4 regions of the Streptomyces sp. NBC_00016 genome follow, and region 1 is predicted to be linked to each of the others. Evidence: riboswitches for the same ligand, from Rfam matches in the RefSeq annotation. Region 1 holds a riboswitch; each other region holds the start of a gene.
What was found. Region 1 has a riboswitch for S-adenosylmethionine ahead of OG933_RS03905 (putative leader peptide). Riboswitches for the same ligand answer to the same signal wherever they lie in the genome.

Region 1 (4,585 bases):
CTCAAGGATTCGGCGGTCTCAATGTACCTATGCACAGGGCGAGTTGAGGGCTCCGGGGAGAGGTGCGGGCGGTGTGCCCGACGGTGCGGGCGGACCGGCCGACAGCCGGGCGCGAAGCCGGTCGTTTCCACGAGAGCACTGTTCGAACCGACCGAAAATGTGAACGGGTGTACGTACCAGGGTCGTTGGGACGTAAGTTGTGCCTCGAACTGCCCACGCCTCGGCCGAAAGACGGACGCCCCTCATGACCGACCATGTGACCACGCCCGGTTCAGCGGCACCTCAGAAGATCGACACCTCGGTGCCGCACTCGGCCCGCATCTGGAACTACTGGCTGGGCGGGAAGGACAACTACCCCGTCGACGAGCAGGCCGGTGACGCCTACACCGCCGTCTTCCCCGGCATCGTCACCATCGCGCGCAGCAGCCGCGCGTTCCTGCGCCGCAACATCACGTACCTGGTCTCCGAGGCGGGCATACGGCAGTTCCTGGACGTCGGCACCGGCCTGCCGACCGCCGACAACACCCACGAGGTCGCCCAGCGTCTCGCCCCCGAGACGCGGATCGTCTACGTCGACAACGACCCGCTGGTCCTGGCCCACGCCCGCGCCCTGCTCTACTCCACCGCGGAGGGCGCGACCTCCTATGTCGACGCCAACGTGCTGGACCCGGAGCGCATCCTGGCGAGCGCCGCGCAGACGCTGGACTTCAGCCGCCCCACCGCGCTCATCCTCAGCAACATCCTGGGGCACGTCGCCGACCACGACCAGGCCCGCTCCATCGTCACCAGCCTGATGGCGGCACTGCCGTCCGGCAGCTACCTCTCCATCAACGACGGTTCGCGGGGCATCGACCCGGTCTTCGAAGAGGCCCAGGACGCCTACAACGAAAGCGGCGCCGTCCCGTACAACCTGCGCTCCGTCGACGAGATCACGGCGTACTTCGACGGCCTGGAACTCCTGGAGCCCGGCGTCGTCTCGGTGCCCCTCTGGCGCCCGGAGTCCACCTCCCCCGCCCCGGACGTCATCGGCGAACACGGCGGTCTCGCCCGCAAGCCGTAGCGTCCACGCCGCCGCCCTCCTCACCGGACGGGCTCACCGGACGGGCGGCCCGCGCACTGACGCCGCTCCGTCGCACCCGCCTCCAGGCCGGTGCGACGGAGCTGTTCAACTCTCCTACCGATATTGACGGATAATCCCAGTACTCCGTAAGATCGACCCCGGCATTGAGTGTCAGCATCAAGCCCTGGCTAGCTGACCGGCAACCCTCCTGCGCGGTGGGGTGCTCCAGGTGAAAGCCCGGCAGGGTCACCGACTCTGCAAGCGCGTGGCCCCGGTCCAGGGGCCTGAGATGTGGAGGACCAGCGTGCGGCACAGCGGCAACCTGAGCGCCTCGATCGCGACCGCGGCACTGTTCTCCGGATTCTCGCGCCGCCGCCACATCGACCTGCAGCGCTCCGCCAGCTGTCTGTGTCAGGGCTGATCACGCCCCACCCCGCAGGCTGACCCTCGCCCACGGCGCGGTCACGCCGTCATCGACGTCGCCATCAACCCGGTCGTCGACGTCCCCTCCCCCTGAACAGTTCTGAGCAGTGCCGGCCCGTGCGTGGCCGGCACCCTCCGCGCATCGCCATGGCCGCGTTCCGCACCGGCATGTGCGCGGTGACCTTGGAGTAGGAGAACCATCCCGTGACAGCGCATCCGGATTCCCGTACCCCCCGGTGGGCGGCGCTCGCCGCACTCGCGACCGGCAGCCTGCTGCTCAGCGCCTGCTCGTCCAGCGGCAGCGGCAGCTCGAGCGGCGAGGGCGGCAGCCCGAAGTCGGGTGGCACCCTGACCTTCGCGGTGGGTTCCGACGCCGGCTGCGTGGATCCGCAGCAGGTGGGCAGCAACGACACCATCTACTCACTGCGTCAGGTCGTGGACTCGCTGACCGACCAGGACCCCAAGACCGGCAAGATCGTGCCGTGGCTCGCGAAGAGCTGGGACATCAGCTCGGACACCACGACGTTCACGTTCCACCTGAGATCAGGGGTGACCTTCAGCGACGGGACACCGCTCACCGCGCAGGTGGTCAAGGACAACTTCGACGCGGTGCCGAAGCTCGGCGCCCTCGGCACACTCGCCCAGGGGTACCTGAGCGGCGTGGAGAGCACCACCGCCGTGGACCCGCTCACGGTGCGGGTGAGGTTCAAGCAGCCCAACGCGCAGTTCCTCCAGGCCACGGCCACCCACTCGCTGGGCATCGAGTCGTCGGCGAGCGTGCACAGGAGCCCGCAGGAGAAGTGCAGCAAGGGCGTGGTCGGATCCGGGCCGTTCGTACTGAGCGCCTATGTGCAGAACCAGTCGATCACCCTGGCCAAGCGCGCCAAGTACGCCTGGGGTTCCTCGCTGTGGACCAAGCAGGGCGAGGCGTACCTGGACAAGCTGGTGTTCAAGGTGGTGCCCGAGGCGGGCGTGCGCACCGGCAGCCTCCAGTCCGGCCAGGTGGACGCGATCGGCAGCGTCGGCAGGGCCAACGAGGCGGCGCTCAAGGGCGGCGCGGTGAACCTCCAGGCACGGGCCAACCCGGGCGTGGTGTTCAACCTGGGGCTCAACAACTCCCGGCCGCTCTTCAAGGACGCGAAGGTACGCCAGGCGATCCTGTTCGCCATCGACCGGCAGCAGATCGTCGACGCCGTGTTCCCGACCGGCACCGAGCCGGCGACCAGCATCCTGGCGCACACCACACCGGACTACACCGACCTCGGCTCCGACCTGGCCTTCGACGCCGCCAAGGCGAAGTCCCTGCTGGACGCGGCCGGTTGGAAGGCCGGCAGCGACGGCGTCCGGGTCAAGGACGGCAAGAAGCTGAGCCTGACCGTCAAGTGGTTCGCCAACGCGGCCACCAACCAGCCCGCGCTGGAACTGATCCAGCAGCAGCTCAAGGCCGTCGGTGTCGAGGTGGTGCTCAAGCAGCTCCAGATCGCCCAGTTCTCCCCGACCCTTCAGTCCGGCGACTTCGACGCGGTGTGGGGCAACGTGACCCGCGCCGACCCGGACATCCTGCGCAGCTCGTACTCCACCCGGCTGGCCAACTTCTACCACCTGCCGGCCGGCCCGCTGGACACCGCGCTGACCCAGCAGGCAGCGACGACCGACGCGGCGAAGCGCAAGCAACTCGTCATCCAGGCACAGCAGTTGCTTGTGCAGAACGCCTACGTCGTACCCGTGGTGGAGCTTCAGACCCAGCTGGGGGTGGCGAAGAAGGTGCACCACCTCGACTTCGAGGCCTCCAGCCGGATCCAGCTGCACGACACCTGGATCGGATAGCGGCCGGCATGCGTCTCTATGTGGTCAAGCGACTCGCGCAGGCCCTCGGGGTGCTCTGGGCGGCCTACACGGTGTCCTTCCTCGTGCTGGACTACCTGCCCGGTGATCCGGTCTCGGCGATGGCCGGCGCGGGAGCGGACACGGGTCAGGTCGATCCGGCCCAACTCGCCGCGCTGCGGCACGAGTACGGCTTCGACAAGCCGATTCTCGCGCAGTACGCCGACTATCTCGGCAGGGCGGTACGCGGCGACTTCGGCGACTCCGTGTCCACCGGCCGGCCGGTGACCGCGACGCTGGCCGACGCGCTGCCGCAGACCCTCCAGCTGACCGGGGCGGCACTGCTCCTCGCCGTGTTCCTCGGCGGCGGGCTCGCGGTGCTGGCGACCTACACCACCCGGCGCTGGTTGCGGCAGCTGCTGCTGTCGCTGCCGCCGCTGGGGGTGTCGGTGCCGACGTTCTGGGTCGGGCTGGTCCTCGTCGAGCTGTTCTCCTTCCGCACGAGGCTCTTCCCGGCGTTCGGCAACGACGGGCTGCGGGGCCTGGTGCTGCCCGCGGTGACGCTGGCGGTCCCGACCGGCGCCCTGGTGGCGCAGGTGCTGGCCAAGAGCCTGTTCACGGCGCTCGACCAGGCCTATGTGGAGACCGCCCGGGCCAAGGGCGCCGGCCGGCTGCGCATCCATCTGCGGCACGCGCTGCGCAACGCCTCGCTGCCGGCGCTGACGGTCGTCGGACTGCTGGCCGGTCAGCTGATCGCCGGTTCGGTCGTCGTCGAGACGGTGTTCTCCCGCGACGGTCTGGGCCGGGTGACCGCCGCCGCGGTCACGGTCCAGGACATCCCGCTGGTCCAGGGGGTCGTGGTGTTCGGGGCGCTGATCTTCGTGGCGGCCAATCTGATCGTCGATCTCGTCTACCCGCTGCTCGACCCGCGGATCGTGGTGGCGGCGAGCAGGAAGGTGCGTCCCGCATGAGCCGGACACTTGCCGACGGTGTCACCGCCGGAACAGCAGGAACCGCCGGAACGGCAGGAACCGCCGAAGCGGTCGGACCGGTCGGAGCGGTCGGAGAGGTCGGAGCCGCGGCCGGCCTGGCCCGGCCGGTGGATCCCGGGGCCGACCCGGGCCCCGCGAGTGCCGGACGCGGTGTCGGACCGCGACGGTTCCTGCTGTTCCTGCTGCGCCGACCCGGGCTGCTGGCCTCGGTCCTGGTGCTGGTCCTGGTGGTGCTGGCAGCGTTCTGGCCAGGGCTGTTCACCTCGCAGGACCCGCTGCACGGGGT
Region 2 (4,585 bases), 4.6 Mb from region 1:
CAGACACAGGTGGTAGTCCTGGACGAGGACCGCCGCGCCGTCCGCCGCATCCTCGGCCAGCGCCTCCGCGAACGCCCGGTTGTAGGCCTCGTACGACGCCCACTGGCGGCGGAACTCCGCGTCGAAGGCGGGCTCCAGCGGCGTCTGGTAGAGCAGGTGGTGGACGAACCACAGCACGGAGTTGGCGATGCCGTTGTAGGCGTCCTCGTGCACGTCGGCCGGAACGGCCAGCATGCGCACGCCCTCCTCGCCGACCCCGCGCCGGACCGCCTCCCGGTCGCCGTCGGAGAGCGCCGAGCACACCCAGAGGGCGCCCGCCTCGGGCCCGATGGCCGACAGGCCGGAGACCAGCCCGCCGCCGCCGCGTTTCGCGTGCAGCGAGCCGTCCTCGCGCACCTCGTAGGAGACCGGACCGCGGTTGGACGCGACCAGCACCTCGGCGGCCCGGGCGGCAGTGTCGTGCGTGGAAGCCATACGCCCAACCTAGCCCGGTCGGGAAACGCTCAAACGTACGGTCGCGCTGCGTGGACGGGCCGTATCCGGCCGTGTCGCCGTGGTCGGCGCCATGCCGTATACGGCCCGTCCGGCACTCACGCGACCTTGCGGGTCGCGTACTCCGCGATCTCCGCCATCGGCGGCCGTTCCTCGGTGTCCACGGAGTACGTGCGCGGCTCGAAGCCGTCCGCGCTCCGTTCGAACTGGGTGAGGGACGGGCGGATCAGGTGCCCGCGGGCCAGCCGGAGCTGGGCGGTGCGGTAGATGGCCGCCGCCATCCGGCCCAGCGCCTGCCCGTCCTGGTGACGGTGCTTGCGCACGCCGATGTCGACCTGGGCGAGGGCGTCCAGGCCCACCAGGTGCAGGGCGTCCACCAGCATGCCCAGCTCCACGCCGTAGCCGACGGGGAAGGGCAGCTGCTCCAGCAGGCTGCGGCGGGCCGCGTACTCGCCGCCGAGCGGCTGCACGAACCCGGCCAGCTGCGGCCAGTGCATGTTGAGCAGCGGGCGGGCCATCAGCTCGGTGACCCTGCCGCCCTGGCCGGCCGCGCCGCCCAGCGGACGGTCGTACATGCCCTTGACCAGATCCACCCCGGGGTCGGTCAGCAACGGGCCGACGATCCCCGAGACGAAGTCCGAGGAGAACTCCCTCAGATCGGCGTCGATGAAACAGACGATGTCCCCGGTGGTGACCAGCAGGGAGCGCCACAGGACCTCGCCCTTGCCGGGCACGGCCGGTATCCGCGGCAGGATGTCGTCCCGGTGGACGACCCGCGCGCCGGCCGCCGCGGCCACCTCGGACGTACGGTCGGTCGATCCCGAGTCGACGACCACGATCTCGTCGACGAGCGGGACCTGGTGCATGAGGTCGTGACGGATGATCGCGACGATGTCACCGACCGTCTCCTCCTCGTTCAGCGCGGGCAGGACGACGGACACCGACTGGTTCGTGGCGCGCTTCGCGGCCAGGATCCGGTGGAGCGGACGATCGGTCGCGGACCAGGAGCGGGTGGCCAGCCAGCGCTCAGTTTCTCGAAGCACAGTCTGCGGCTCCTCACTGTCGTGATCACACCGGGTGCACGGGAGGTGACCGTGTGATCCATCTCGCGGTTCGGACGACTATCTCAACTGTCCTGGCCTTCGGTTACAGTCTTGAACAACGCGGATGACCATCGCATGTCCGAGGTCTCCCCCCGTTCACAACTTCATACCGCTCATCCAGAGGGGCAGAGGGATACGGCCCGATGAAGCCCCGGCAACCCTCCAGCCGGTCTCGTAACGATCACTGATCCATGTGGTGATCGCTTCGCGAGGCTCCCGGCTCGGGAAGGTGCCAAATCCGTCTCACGGCGAGATGCGTCGTGAGGAAGATGAGGAGAAAGGGCCTCGCCTCACATGGCTGCGCAGACTGTTGCAAGCACCACCGACTCTACGACGTCCTCTGCTGTCGACCTCGGTCCGGCCGCGGCGTTGACCTGCCGCGAGTGCGGCCACCGCGTGCCCCTCGGCCCGGTCTTCGCCTGCGAGGAGTGTTTCGGCCCGCTCGAGATCGCCTATGACTTCTCCTCCTACGACACGGAGGAGCTCCGCAAGCGCATCGAGTCGGGGCCCGCGAACATCTGGCGCTACGCGCCGCTGCTGCCCGTCCCCGCGGACGTGGCCGACAAGCCCAACATCAACCCCGGCTGGACCAAGCTCGTCCAGGCCGACAACCTCGCCCGTGAACTGGGCGTCGACGCCGGCAAGCTCTTCGTCAAGGACGACTCCGGCAACCCGACCCACTCCTTCAAGGACCGGGTCGTCGCCCAGGCCATCGAGGCCGCCCGCGCGTTCGGCTTCACCACTCTCTCGTGCTCCTCCACGGGCAACCTGGCCGGTGCCGTCGGCGCCGCCGCCGCCCGGGCGGGCTTCCGGTCCTGCGTGTTCATCCCGCACGACCTGGAGCAGGGCAAGGTCGTCATGGCCGCCATCTACGGCGGCGAGCTCGTCGGCATCGAGGGCAACTACGACGACGTCAACCGCTTCTGCTCCGAGCTCATCGGCGACTCGGCGGGCGAGGGCTGGGGCTTCGTCAACGTCAATCTGCGGCCGTACTACGCCGAGGGTTCCAAGACGCTGGCGTACGAGATCTGCGAGCAGCTCGGCTGGCGGCTGCCGGACCAGCTGGTCGTGCCGATCGCCTCCGGCTCCCAGCTCACGAAGATCGACAAGGGCCTCCAGGAGCTGATCAAGCTCGGGCTGGTCGAGGACAAGCCGTACAAGATCTTCGGCGCGCAGGCCGAGGGCTGCTCCCCGGTGTCCGTGGCCTACAAGGCCGGGCACGACGTGGTCCGCCCCCAGAAGCCGAACACCATCGCCAAGTCGCTGGCCATCGGCAACCCGGCGGACGGTCCGTACGTCCTCGACATCGCGCGGCGCACCGGCGGCGCGGTGGAGGACGTGACCGACGAGCAGGTCGTCGACGCGATCAAGCTGCTGGCGCGCACCGAGGGCATCTTCGCGGAGACCGCCGGTGGTGTGACGGTGGGTGTGACGCGCAAGCTGATCGAGAACGGTCTTCTCGACCCGACGCTCACCACCGTCGTGCTGAACACGGGTGACGGTCTGAAGACGCTGGACGCGGTGGCCGGCAGCGGCCTGACCGCGACCATCCGCCCGACCCTGGAGTCGTTCCGGGACGCGGGTCTCGGCTGAGAGATTTGTTGTTCGTCTGCGGGCCGTGGGGCTGGTCGCGCCCACGCGGCGGCAGCCGCACGATCCAGACAGCCCCGCGCCCTTCGGGGCGCTCCGCCTGACCGGAGGTCGAAAGAGCATGAGCGTCAACGTCCGCATCCCCACCATCCTGCGCACCTACACCGGCGGCCAGGCCGAGGTGAAGGCCGAGGGGGCGACCCTCGGTGAGGTCATCGCCGACCTGGAGAAGAACCACACCGGCATCGCCGCCCGGGTCCTGGACGACCAGGGCAAGCTGCGCCGGTTCGTCAACGTGTACGTGAACGACGACGACGTCCGCTTCGAGCAGGGTCTGCAGACGGCGACCCCGGACGGCGCCGGCGTCTCGATCATCCCGGCCGTCGCAGGTGGCTGACCGTAGTTCAGTACCCATCGGTAGTAACCGTCGGTAACAGCGATTACCGAGCGTTCATCGAATTGCCCTCTCCGCGATAGAAGCGGAGGGGGCAATTCAGTGTGGTTGAGCGCGGTACAGTTGGGGAACCCGGTCCGGATCACCGGATCCGGAGCCTTTGATTTCTGCCCCGCGCCCGATAAGAAGCAGCCAATGTGTGCGCCTCTTTCGTGGCATTTGTGGCTTATGCAGGGCCCGACTTGCCCTTAATTCAGGCGAATTCTCGCCACATTCCGGATCCCGTGCGTCCGGAATTCTCGTCCGACTGACCTGTTGCAGACGGCAGTTGGACAGATACATTCAGCCGCGGTCGACGCGTTCCGGCGCACGCCCCCAAGCCAACCGGGGGGTGAGGTCTGACCCGGATCCGCGAAGTGTGGATCCGTGCAAGGGCCAGTAATAGGGGAGTTAGGCATGGCTCAGGGCACCGTCAAATGGTTCAACGCGGAGAAGGGGTACGGCTTCATCGCGGTCGACGGTGGTGCGGATGTTTTCGTCCACTACAGCGCGATTCAGATGGACGGCTACCGCACCCTGGAAGAGGGTCAGCGGGTCGATTTCGAGATCTCGCAGGGTCAGAAGGGGCCGCAGGCGGACATGGTCCGGCTTGCGACCGGCTGAAGCACGCGCCGACTGAAAGCGTCGTTCTTCTGTACAACTGACGAAGGGCTCGCACCCCCACGGGGGGCGAGCCCTTCGGTCTGTCCGGGGGCGCCCGCGAGGCGTCGGCGAGACGTCCGCGAGGGGTGTCCGCATGGGCACGGTTCCGGCGGAGGCGCTTGCACTCTCATGGGTCGAGTGCTAATCATTGGCGTTAGCACTCTGAAGGTGAGAGTGACAACGAGGACCGGGTCGGTGAGGCCCGCAGGCCAGGTGGGGCAAGGAACCACGAGGCCGGCGAGCCGTCCGTCGCGGGCGCCAGCGCGGTCCGGAGCAATCCACCCCAGTCCGGGAGGACCACTTC
Region 3 (4,585 bases), 6.3 Mb from region 1:
GCGTCGCCTGGGTCACGATGTACATGATCATGCTGGTCGGCGGTGGCAACGACCTGTGGGCCACCCACCTCCACCTGTCGATCAACTCGATCACCTGGTTCGTCCGGATCTTCTTCATCGCCGGACCGGTCATCGCGTACATCGTCACCAAGCGGATCTGCCTCGGCCTCCAGCGCCGGGACCGGGACAAGGTGCTGCACGGTCGCGAGACCGGCACCATCAAGCGCCTGCCGCACGGTGAGTTCATCGAGATCCACGAGCCGCTCAGCCAGGAGCAGCTGCACACCCTCACGGCGCACGAGCAGTACGAGCCGGCCGCGATCGGCGCCGCCGTCGACGAGAACGGCGTCGAGCGCAAGGTGCAGGGCAAGGAGAAGCTCCGCGCCAAGATCAGCGGGGCGTACTTCGGTGAGGACCAGCAGATTCCGAAGCCCACCGCCGAGGAGTACAAGGAGATCACGAGCGGCCACGGCCACCACTGATCGCTGAGGCGTCGCCACGCCACAGGAAAGGGCCCCGTCCGGTCTTCGGACGGGGCCCTTTGCCGTGCCCACGGGCTGGATAGGGTGGGGTGCACCTTGTCACGAGGTGCGCGACGGCACACGACGTACCCGATGTACCCGACGAACACGACGACACACGCAGGAGCGGCTATGAGCGCTGTGACCCCCGCTGGAGGCGACACCGCGGCGGGCCGTTCCTGGCCCGAGGTACTGAACGGTCTGCTGTACGGTCGCGACCAGGACGCCGACGCCACGTTCTGGGCGCTGGACCGGATCATGCGCGGCGAGGCGACCGACGCGCAGATCGCCGGGTTCGTGGTGGCGCTGCGGGCCAAGGGCGAGACCGTCGCGGAGATCAACGGGCTCGTCCGGGCGATGTACGAGCACGCCAACCTGATCGAGGTGCCCGGCCGGACCGTCGACATCGTCGGCACCGGCGGCGACGGCGCGAAGACGGTCAACATCTCCACGATGTCGGCGATCGTCGTGGCCGGCACGGGCGCCACGGTCGTCAAGCACGGCAACCGGGCGGCGTCCTCCGCGTCCGGCGCCTCCGACGTCCTGGAGAAGCTCGGCGTCAATCTGGAGCTGACCCCGCGGCGGGTGGCCGAGGTGGCCCAGGAAGCCGGGATCACCTTCTGCTTCGCGATCAAGTTCCACCCGGCGCTGCGTCATGTGGGCGCCGCGCGCGGCCAGTTGGGCATCCGCACGGTGTTCAACGTGCTCGGCCCGCTGACCAACCCCGCCAAGGTGCGGGCCCAGGCGGTCGGGGTCGCGGACCCGCGGATGGCGCCGGTCGTCGCGGGCGTCTTCGCCGAGCGCGGCAACTCGTCCCTGGTCTTCCGGGGCGACGACGGCCTCGACGAGCTGACCACGACGGCCACCTCCCATGTGTGGGTCGTCCGCGACGGCAAGGTCACCGAGGAGACCTTCGACCCGCGTGACGTCGGGCTCGAGCTGGTCCCGGTCGAGGCTCTGCGGGGCGGGGACCCGTCGTACAACGCGGAGGTCGCCCGCCGCCTCCTGGAGGGCGAGACGGGCCCGGTGCGGGACGCCGTGCTGCTGAACTCGGCGGCGGCGCTGGTGGCCCTGGAGCCGGGCTCCGGGACCCTTGCCGGGCAACTGCGCGACGGCATGGACAAGGCGGCCGAGTCGATCGACTCGGGTGCGGCCAAGCGGGCGCTGGAGCGCTGGGTCGCCGCCACCCGGGCGTGACGCCCCACCGCTGACGGCCGTCCCGCGATCCGGACACGGGTTGCGGGACGGCGATCACTTCACGTACGTTCCTGTATCAGGTCATGAGTGACAGTCATGAGGCCCCGGCCGACTGTCCGGCAACCCTCCGTCCGTGGCGGGGTGCCCCGGGTGAAGACCAGGTCGTAGGCAGCGAGGTCTACGGCAAGCGCGGACCCCTCGCACTCTTCTGAGTGAGTACCGCCAGGGGTCCTGGTCGTCGAGGGAGCCTTCCGTGAGCAAGCGAATGCGATAGGGCGTAGAGCCCCGCCTCCGCACACCCCTTTCACCTTCCTCCGTGCTCGAGCCATGTCCGCTCGCACGGCGGTTCCCCCTTGCCTCTCACGGGAGTTCGCCATGTCTGTCTCCACCGCTGCCGCCACCCGTACCGTTTGTGCACCGCTGCCCGTTCTCGGCCGGGATGTCACGGTCCCGCTCGTCACGGGCGGCGAGGTCACCTACGCGGCGCTCGACTACGCGGCCAGCGCCCCCGCCCTCCAGCGCGTCTGGGACGACGTGGCGGCCTACGCCCCGTACTACGGCAGCGTCCACCGGGGCGCCGGCTACCTCTCGCAGCTGTCCACGGACCTCTTCGAGAACGCCCGCAGGACGGTGACCGAGTTCCTGGACTGCCGCCCCGACGACCAGCTGGTCTTCACCCGCTCGACGACGGACTCCCTCAACCTGCTGGCGCGGGCCCTCCCGGCCGGCTGCCAGGTCTTCGTCTTCGAGACCGAGCACCACGCCTCGCTGCTGCCCTGGCAGGACGCCCGGGTCACCTACCTGAACGCCCCGCGCACCCCGCGCCAGGCCGTCGAGACGCTGGAGCGGGCCCTCGCCGACCGTGACCCGCACGGCCCGGCCCTGGTCTGTGTCACCGGCGCCTCGAACGTCACCGGCGAGCTGTGGCCGGTGCGCGAGCTGGCGGCCGCCGCGCACGCCCACGGCGCCCGGATCGTCCTGGACGCGGCCCAGCTGGCCCCGCACCACCCGGTCTCCGTGCGGGAGCTCGACGTCGACTGGGTCGCCTTCTCCGGTCACAAGCTGTACGCGCCCTTCGGCGCCGGCGTGCTGGCCGGCCGCGCCGACTGGCTGGTGGCGGCCGACCCGTACCTCGCCGGCGGCGGCGCCAGCCGCAAGGTCACGCGGCGCGAGGACGGGGGAGTGGACGTGGAGTGGCACGAGAGCGCCGCCCGCCACGAGGCCGGCTCCCCGAACGTGATCGGCGCCTACTCCATCGCCTCGGCGTGCAAGGCCCTCACCGAGGCGGGCTTCGACAGCCTGGTCGCCCGGGAGGAGTGCCTGATCGCGAAGGTGCGGGCCGGTCTGGCCGAGGTCCCGCAGGTGAAGGTGCTGTCCCTGTTCGGCGACGACGCCCCGCGGGTCGGCGTGATCTCCTTCGTCGTCGAGGGCTGGAACAGCTCCCACTTCGCCGCCGCCCTCTCCGCCGAGTACGGCATCGGGGTCCGCGACGGCCTCTTCTGCGCCCACCCCCTGGTCCGCACCCTGCTGGGCAGCGACCCCCAGACCCAGGGCGAGTGCGGCGCCCCCGAGGCGGCTCCCGGCGAGAAGTCCCTCAACGCGATCCGGGTGAGCTTCGGCGCGGGAACCCCGGACGAGCACGTGGAGCGCTTCGTGAACGCGGTGCGCGAGCTGGTGAGCGAGGGCGCGCAGTGGCAGTACCGGACGGAAGACGGCCGCTGCGTGCCCGCGGTCTGAGCGACGGTCCGCCGGAGGCGGTGTTCAGCCGGTCAGGAGTCCAGCCCGATCGCGAACGCCGCCTCCAGGTCGTGCTGCGAGTAGGTGCGGAAGGCGACGTGCGTGTCCGTGCCCTCCACCCCGGGGATCTTGCTGATGCTGCCCGGGATGACCTCCGCCAGGTCCTCGTGCTCCTTCACCCGCACCATGGCGATCAGGTCGTACGTCCCGGTGACGGAGAAGACCTCGCTGACGGAGTCCAGCGAAGCGATCCGCTCCGCGATCTCGGGAATCCGGTCCACGCTGGTCTTGATGAGGACGATCGCGGTGATCACGGCTGGTTCTCTCCCTCGGGGGCCGGAGCTGGGGCGGGCTTCACTCTAGTCGCCCGCCCGTCACCCGCCGCCGCCCCTTCGAGGCCGTCCTTCGGGCCCGGCTTCCTCCCGAAACGGGCCCACGCGTAGAGGAGCCCCAGGCCGAAGCCCACCAGGTGCGCCAGATAGGCCACCCCCGGCCCCTGGGCGGCCCGCCCCGCCGCCACCCACTGCAGGGCCGCCCAGAAGGGCAGCACGACCCACGCGGGGAAGCGCAGCGGCAGGAAGAACAGGAGCGGCAGGAGACTGGTCACCCGCGCCCGGGGGAACAGGTACAGAAACGCGCCGAGGACCGCGGAGATCGCTCCGGAGGCGCCGACCAGGGACTGCGACGACTCGGCGTTGGCGGCGGCGTAGCCCAGCAGGGCCAGGTAGCCGCAGCCGAGGTAGAAGAGCGTGAACTCGACGCGGCCCATCCGGTCCTCGGTCATCGTCCCGAAGACGTAGAGGAAGAGCATGTTGCCCAGCAGGTGCACCCAGCTGCCGTGGACGAAGAGAGCCGTGGCCGGGGTCAGGGCGGCCCGTGGCGCGCCCTCGAAGAGCTCGCCGGGCACCACGCCCCAGCGCCGGAAGTAGGCGCGCTGTGCCGCCAGCAGCTCGTCGCCGGAGCCGTACGCCGGATTGAAGCCCGAGGCGGGCCCGATCAGGAAGATCAGGCAGCACAGGGCGATCAGTGCGTAGGTCACCGGCGCCGGGCGGTTGCGGACCACCCTGCCGACCGTCCCGTTCCAGTCGCCGATCATGAGAACAAAGCATGACGTAATCGGACGCACTCGT
Region 4 (4,585 bases), 860 kb from region 1:
GGGGGGAGGTCGTGGGGTGCTGCGGTGTCAGAGCACCTTGCTGAGGAAGTCCCGGGTCCGCTCGTGCTGCGGTTTGTCGAGGACCTCGCCGGGCGGGCCCTGCTCGACGATCTTCCCGCCGTCGATGAAGACGACCCGGTCGGCGACCTCGCGGGCGAAGCCGACCTCGTGGGTGACGATGACGAGCGTGGTGCCGCTGGTCGCCAGGTCCTTGATGACGGCGAGGACCTCGCCCACGAGCTCGGGGTCGAGGGCGGAGGTGGGCTCGTCGAAGAGGATGACGCCGGGGCGCAGCGCGAGGGCGCGGGCGATGGCGACGCGCTGCTGCTGGCCGCCGGACAGCTGTCGGGGATAGGCGCCGGCCTTGTCGGCGAGGCCCACCCGGTCCAGGAGTTCACGGGCCAGTTCCAGGGCGGCGGACTTGGCGAGTCGCCCGGTGGCGGTGGGCGCGGCGGCGACGTTGTCCAGCACGGTCAGGTGCGGGAAGAGGTTGAAGTTCTGGAAGACGAAGCCGATCCGGCCGCGCTGGGTCAGGATGGCCCGTTCGCTCAGCTCGCGCAGCCGGTCGCCGTTGCGGCGGACACCGATCAGCTCGCCGTTGACGCTGACATAGCCGATCTCGGGCTTCTCCAGGTGGTTGATGACCCGCAGCAGGGTGGACTTGCCGGAGCCGGACGGGCCGAGGATCACGGTGACCTCGCCGGGCCGCACGGTCAGGCTCACCCCGTCCAGGACCCGGTGGGCGCCGTACCACTTGTGCACGTCGTGCACCTCGACGGCGGCGGGCACGATCCCCGCGGTGTCGGCGCTCTGCACGGTCTCGGTGGTCATACGGCGGCCTCCCGGCGGATGCGGGCCCGCAGGTCGGTGAGACCGGTCCGCAGTTTCTGAAGCGGCGTCGGCGGCAGGGAACGCGTGGCGCCCCGGGCGTAGTACCGCTCGACGTAGAACTGGACGACGGAGACGAGGCTGGTCAGGATCAGGTACCAGACGGTGACGACCAGCAGCAGCGGCACGATGTCGCCGGGGTAGGTGGCCCCCATGGTCTGCGCGGTGCCGAACAGGTCGAGCAGGGACACGTAGAAGACCAGCGAGGTGGACTTGACGAGGCCGATCAGCTGGTTGACGTAGTTCGGCGTGATCGACCGCAGCGCCTGCGGGAAGACGATCTTCCAGAACTGGTAGCGCTTGGGCAGGCCGAGGGCGGCGGCCGCCTCGTGCTGGCCCTGGTCGACGGAGAGGATGCCGCCGCGAACCACTTCGGCGGCGTAGGCCGCCTCGTTGAGGCTGAGGCCGACGACGGCGATCACCATGTCGGTGGCCAGCCGGGACTCGTCGAAGCGGAAGAACGCCGGGCCGAAGGGAACCCCCACGCTCAGGGTCTGGTACAGGGCGCTGAAGTTGTAGAGGAAGAGCAGCACCACGATCAGCGGGATGGAGCGCAGCGCCCACACGTAGGTCCAGCTGACCGCGCGCAGCACCGGGCTCCTGGAGAGCCGGGCGAGGGCGAGCAGGATGCCGCCGAGGAGGCCCAGCACCGCGCTGTAGGCGGCCACTTCCAGGGTGATCAGCAGTCCGTCGAGGATGACCGGCCGCAGGAACCAGTAGCCGAAGCGGTCCCACTGGTAGAAGGGGTTGGAGATCAGTCCGTGCGTGAACTGCGCCACCAGGACCAGGGCCACGGCGGTGGCGATCCAGCGGCCGGGCTTGCGCAGCGGCTGGACGCGCTGGGCGGTGAGCTTCTCCGACGGGACGTCGATGGCGGGTGCGGGCTCGGCGAGGGTCACGGCGCCTGGGGGTTCACTCATGAGGGGCTCCGGCGGGAGTCGGACACCCCGGGTCACGGCGCACGTGCGTGGCCGGACGCGCTTCGGCGGGGCGGCGGGGACCGCTCCGCGGGCGCGAACAGGGCATGGCGCACGGATGCGTACAGGAGACCGGGGTGGGGCGGACAACGGCACACCGCTCGGGCGGTGTTCGTCAGGAACGCGGAGGCGGGGCTGCGGTGCGAGGGGTTCGTTCAGCCCCGACAGCGGGCACGGCCCGGTGCGGTACACAGTGCGCTGTTCACGCGCAGGAGGTCGACGGCGCGGTTGGCGACGAGGATGTCGAGGTACGGCCGTACGCAGCCCCGGGGGCGACGGGGCGCCGTCCGATGAGCTGCGTACATGTCCGTCACCATCACTGTTCCGGCCCCTGAGGGGCCCTCGCGCTTACCGATACGTCATTACCGAAACGTCGGTCCGGTCGTCACCTGGGGCACCCCACCGCGGAGCGAGGGTTGCCGGTCAGCTAGCCAGGGCTTGTCGCTGACGCTCATGACCGTTCTGGGCCGTAAGTAAGACAGTTGCCCGAACGAATGTCAACGGCGGTCCGGTGGGTGGACCGGGTCAGGGCCGGTTGACCTGCGGTCGGACCGCCGAACCGTCTGCCGCGTGGGTCTCCCAGTCCAGGATCTGGACGGCGGCGCCGGCGGCCTCCAGGCCCTGGCAACGGGCGTGGTGGCGGCGGGCGATGGCGTCCAGGTCGAGGTGGGCGCCGAAGGCCGGACGGGCGGCCAGCCGGCGGGCGTAGGCCCACAGCGCGGGGTGGTCGGCGATGCGGTGCACGGCGGCCGCGTCCAGGTGGTAGCGGTGCACGGTGTCGAGTTGGACCAGGGCGACCCACAACTCGACGTCGGCCGCGGTGATCTGATCGCTGATCAGGTACTCGTGGGCGCCGAGCCCTCGCTCCAGCACCCCGAGCGTGGTGACCAGCGTGTCGAGGGCGGCGGTGCGCTCCGCCTCCTCGGCGTCGGCCGCTCCGGCGCGCTGGGCGGCCTCCTCGATGCCCTGGGCGCACATCCGCTCGACGGCCTCGATCTGCGACTCCGCGCCGCACGGGTACAGGGTGGGCCGGCCGCCGCCGAAGCGCCGGGCCAGGTCCCGGGCGATGTCGGGGCCGTGGCTGCTGACGATGCGCCCGGACCAGTCGTCGCTGAGCACGGGTGCGAGGGCGGGTCCGGTGTACCGGTGCGCGCTGGCGTCGTACAGCGGACGCAGCGCGGAGTGGCCTCCGTCGGGGCAGTCCGGGACGGCGGGCAGGAAGGTGACCGGGCAGGCCTTGTCCAGGCCGAGGAGGCTGTGGGTGACGGCGATGCGCAGACAGTCGGGGTCGGCCGCCGCCAGGTGGAGGCGGTAGCGGCGCGGCACCGCGTAGTGGCCGCTGCGCGCGTCCCGGCCGATCCGGCCCCGGAAGGCGGCGGCGGGGCGGGTGGACAGGTGGGCGGCCAGTGGTGTGACGGACATGACTCTCCCCGGGGGCGGGACGCACACAGGACGTGCGCGCGGCGGATGCGACGTCGAAGAGGGAGGTGCGGACCTCGTCCGCACGTGCCGGGTGCGGCCGCGTCCTCGGGACACCGCCGGTGCGGTTCGGCGCGGGGACGGGCCCGGCTCAGTCCTGGAACCTGATGGCGCTGCAGACGCGCTTCAGGTCGATGTGACGGCGGGAGGTGAGAAGGGGTGACGACCACGCCGTGCGGCCCGCTCGGCCGGTGGTCGGCTCCAGTCGCCCCATTGTTTCCCTACCCGTTCACTAGGATTCCCGAATCGAGTGTCGATCCGCCTCGAGCCTCCGTCAAGGGGGCGTCCACCAGGTGAGTACCGGCGCCACCCGGGGGAGGGTCGCCGAGGCGGTCCAGAGCGGTTCGAGGGTGGCCGCGGCGCTCACCCCTACCGTGTGCCGATGAGCGCGCCCGGGGCCTCCATCGGGGTGGCCCGGCCGGGGCCCGCGGAGCGGGCACCATGGGACGCCGCCGCACTCGACGGTGCCCGTGGCACTCTCGGGGCCCGGACGGGCCGCCCGGCTCACAGGGTGGTCGCGAAGCCCGCCTCGACGATCCGGCGGGCCATCGGCGCTCCCTGGCCGCCCAGTCCGATGAACCCGACGTGCATGGGGCGCCTCCTCAGCCCTCCTGCCGGGGCCGCCAGAACACGGCCAGCAGCCCGGCCGTCGCGACGACACCCACCCCGAGCACCACACCGGCGCCCGCCCATCCGGTCACCCCGATGTCCGCGGCCTCGTCCACCGCGTACTCCCCCGGCCCCCACGCCCCCAGCGCCACCGCGAGGACGCCCAGGACGAGGACGTACTCGTAGCCGTCCTTGAACACGAAGAAGCCGTTGCGGCGGTGTGCGAGCAGGCCCGCCACCAGCATCACGGACAGCACCGCCGCGCAGGCCAGTGAGGTCAGGAAGCCCGCCAACAGCAGGACGCCCGCGCCGAGTTCGGTGAGGACACTGAGCCATGCCTGGAGTCTCGGGCGGGTGAGCCCGAGCCCGCCGAACCAGCCGGCGGTACCGGATATGCCGCCTCCGCCGCGCCAGTGGTTCCAGCCGTGCGCCAGCATCACCCCACCGAGCACGACCCGTACGAGCAGCAGTGCGGTGTCCGAAGCCTCACTCATCGCCATGTCCCCTTCTCCGTCGGCAGCGCCCGCACACCCGGCGCGCACTCCTCGACGAGGGCGGGCACGTGCGGGCGCTGGGCGAGAGCGGTACGGCGGACGCCGGTGTCGTGGCCCGCGCCCGCCTGCTCGTGGCGT

Region 2: another riboswitch for S-adenosylmethionine. It lies ahead of thrC (threonine synthase); the one in region 1 lies ahead of OG933_RS03905 (putative leader peptide).
Region 3: another riboswitch for S-adenosylmethionine. It lies ahead of OG933_RS31380 (aminotransferase class V-fold PLP-dependent enzyme); the one in region 1 lies ahead of OG933_RS03905 (putative leader peptide).
Region 4: another riboswitch for S-adenosylmethionine. It lies ahead of OG933_RS07660 (amino acid ABC transporter permease); the one in region 1 lies ahead of OG933_RS03905 (putative leader peptide).

Annotation. Positions count from the first base shown of each region.
Region 1 is NZ_CP108304.1:848,968-853,552, forward strand. It holds gene OG933_RS03900 (SAM-dependent methyltransferase) at 245-1,060, shown strand; SAM riboswitch class IV at 1,221-1,330, shown strand; gene OG933_RS03905 (putative leader peptide) at 1,350-1,481, shown strand; gene OG933_RS03910 (ABC transporter substrate-binding protein) at 1,688-3,310, shown strand; gene OG933_RS03915 (ABC transporter permease) at 3,319-4,278, shown strand; gene OG933_RS03920 (ABC transporter permease) at 4,275-4,585, shown strand, end outside.
Region 2 is NZ_CP108304.1:5,444,582-5,449,166, forward strand. It holds gene OG933_RS24225 (trehalose-6-phosphate synthase) at 1-474, opposite strand, end outside; gene OG933_RS24230 (glucosyl-3-phosphoglycerate synthase) at 591-1,535, opposite strand; SAM riboswitch class I at 1,706-1,871, shown strand; gene thrC (threonine synthase) at 1,890-3,188, shown strand; gene OG933_RS24240 (MoaD/ThiS family protein) at 3,307-3,582, shown strand; gene OG933_RS24245 (cold-shock protein) at 4,036-4,242, shown strand.
Region 3 is NZ_CP108304.1:7,116,497-7,121,081, forward strand. It holds gene OG933_RS31370 (cytochrome bc complex cytochrome b subunit) at 1-482, shown strand, start outside; gene trpD (anthranilate phosphoribosyltransferase) at 654-1,718, shown strand; SAM riboswitch class IV at 1,798-1,914, shown strand; gene OG933_RS31380 (aminotransferase class V-fold PLP-dependent enzyme) at 2,094-3,455, shown strand; gene OG933_RS31385 (Lrp/AsnC family transcriptional regulator) at 3,488-3,769, opposite strand; gene OG933_RS31390 (rhomboid family intramembrane serine protease) at 3,766-4,551, opposite strand.
Region 4 is NZ_CP108304.1:1,708,617-1,713,201, forward strand. It holds gene OG933_RS07655 (amino acid ABC transporter ATP-binding protein) at 28-831, opposite strand; gene OG933_RS07660 (amino acid ABC transporter permease) at 828-1,808, opposite strand; SAM riboswitch class IV at 2,205-2,324, opposite strand; gene OG933_RS07665 (glutathione S-transferase C-terminal domain-containing protein) at 2,391-3,287, opposite strand; gene OG933_RS07670 (DoxX family protein) at 3,947-4,447, opposite strand; gene OG933_RS07675 (hypothetical protein) at 4,444-4,585, opposite strand, start outside.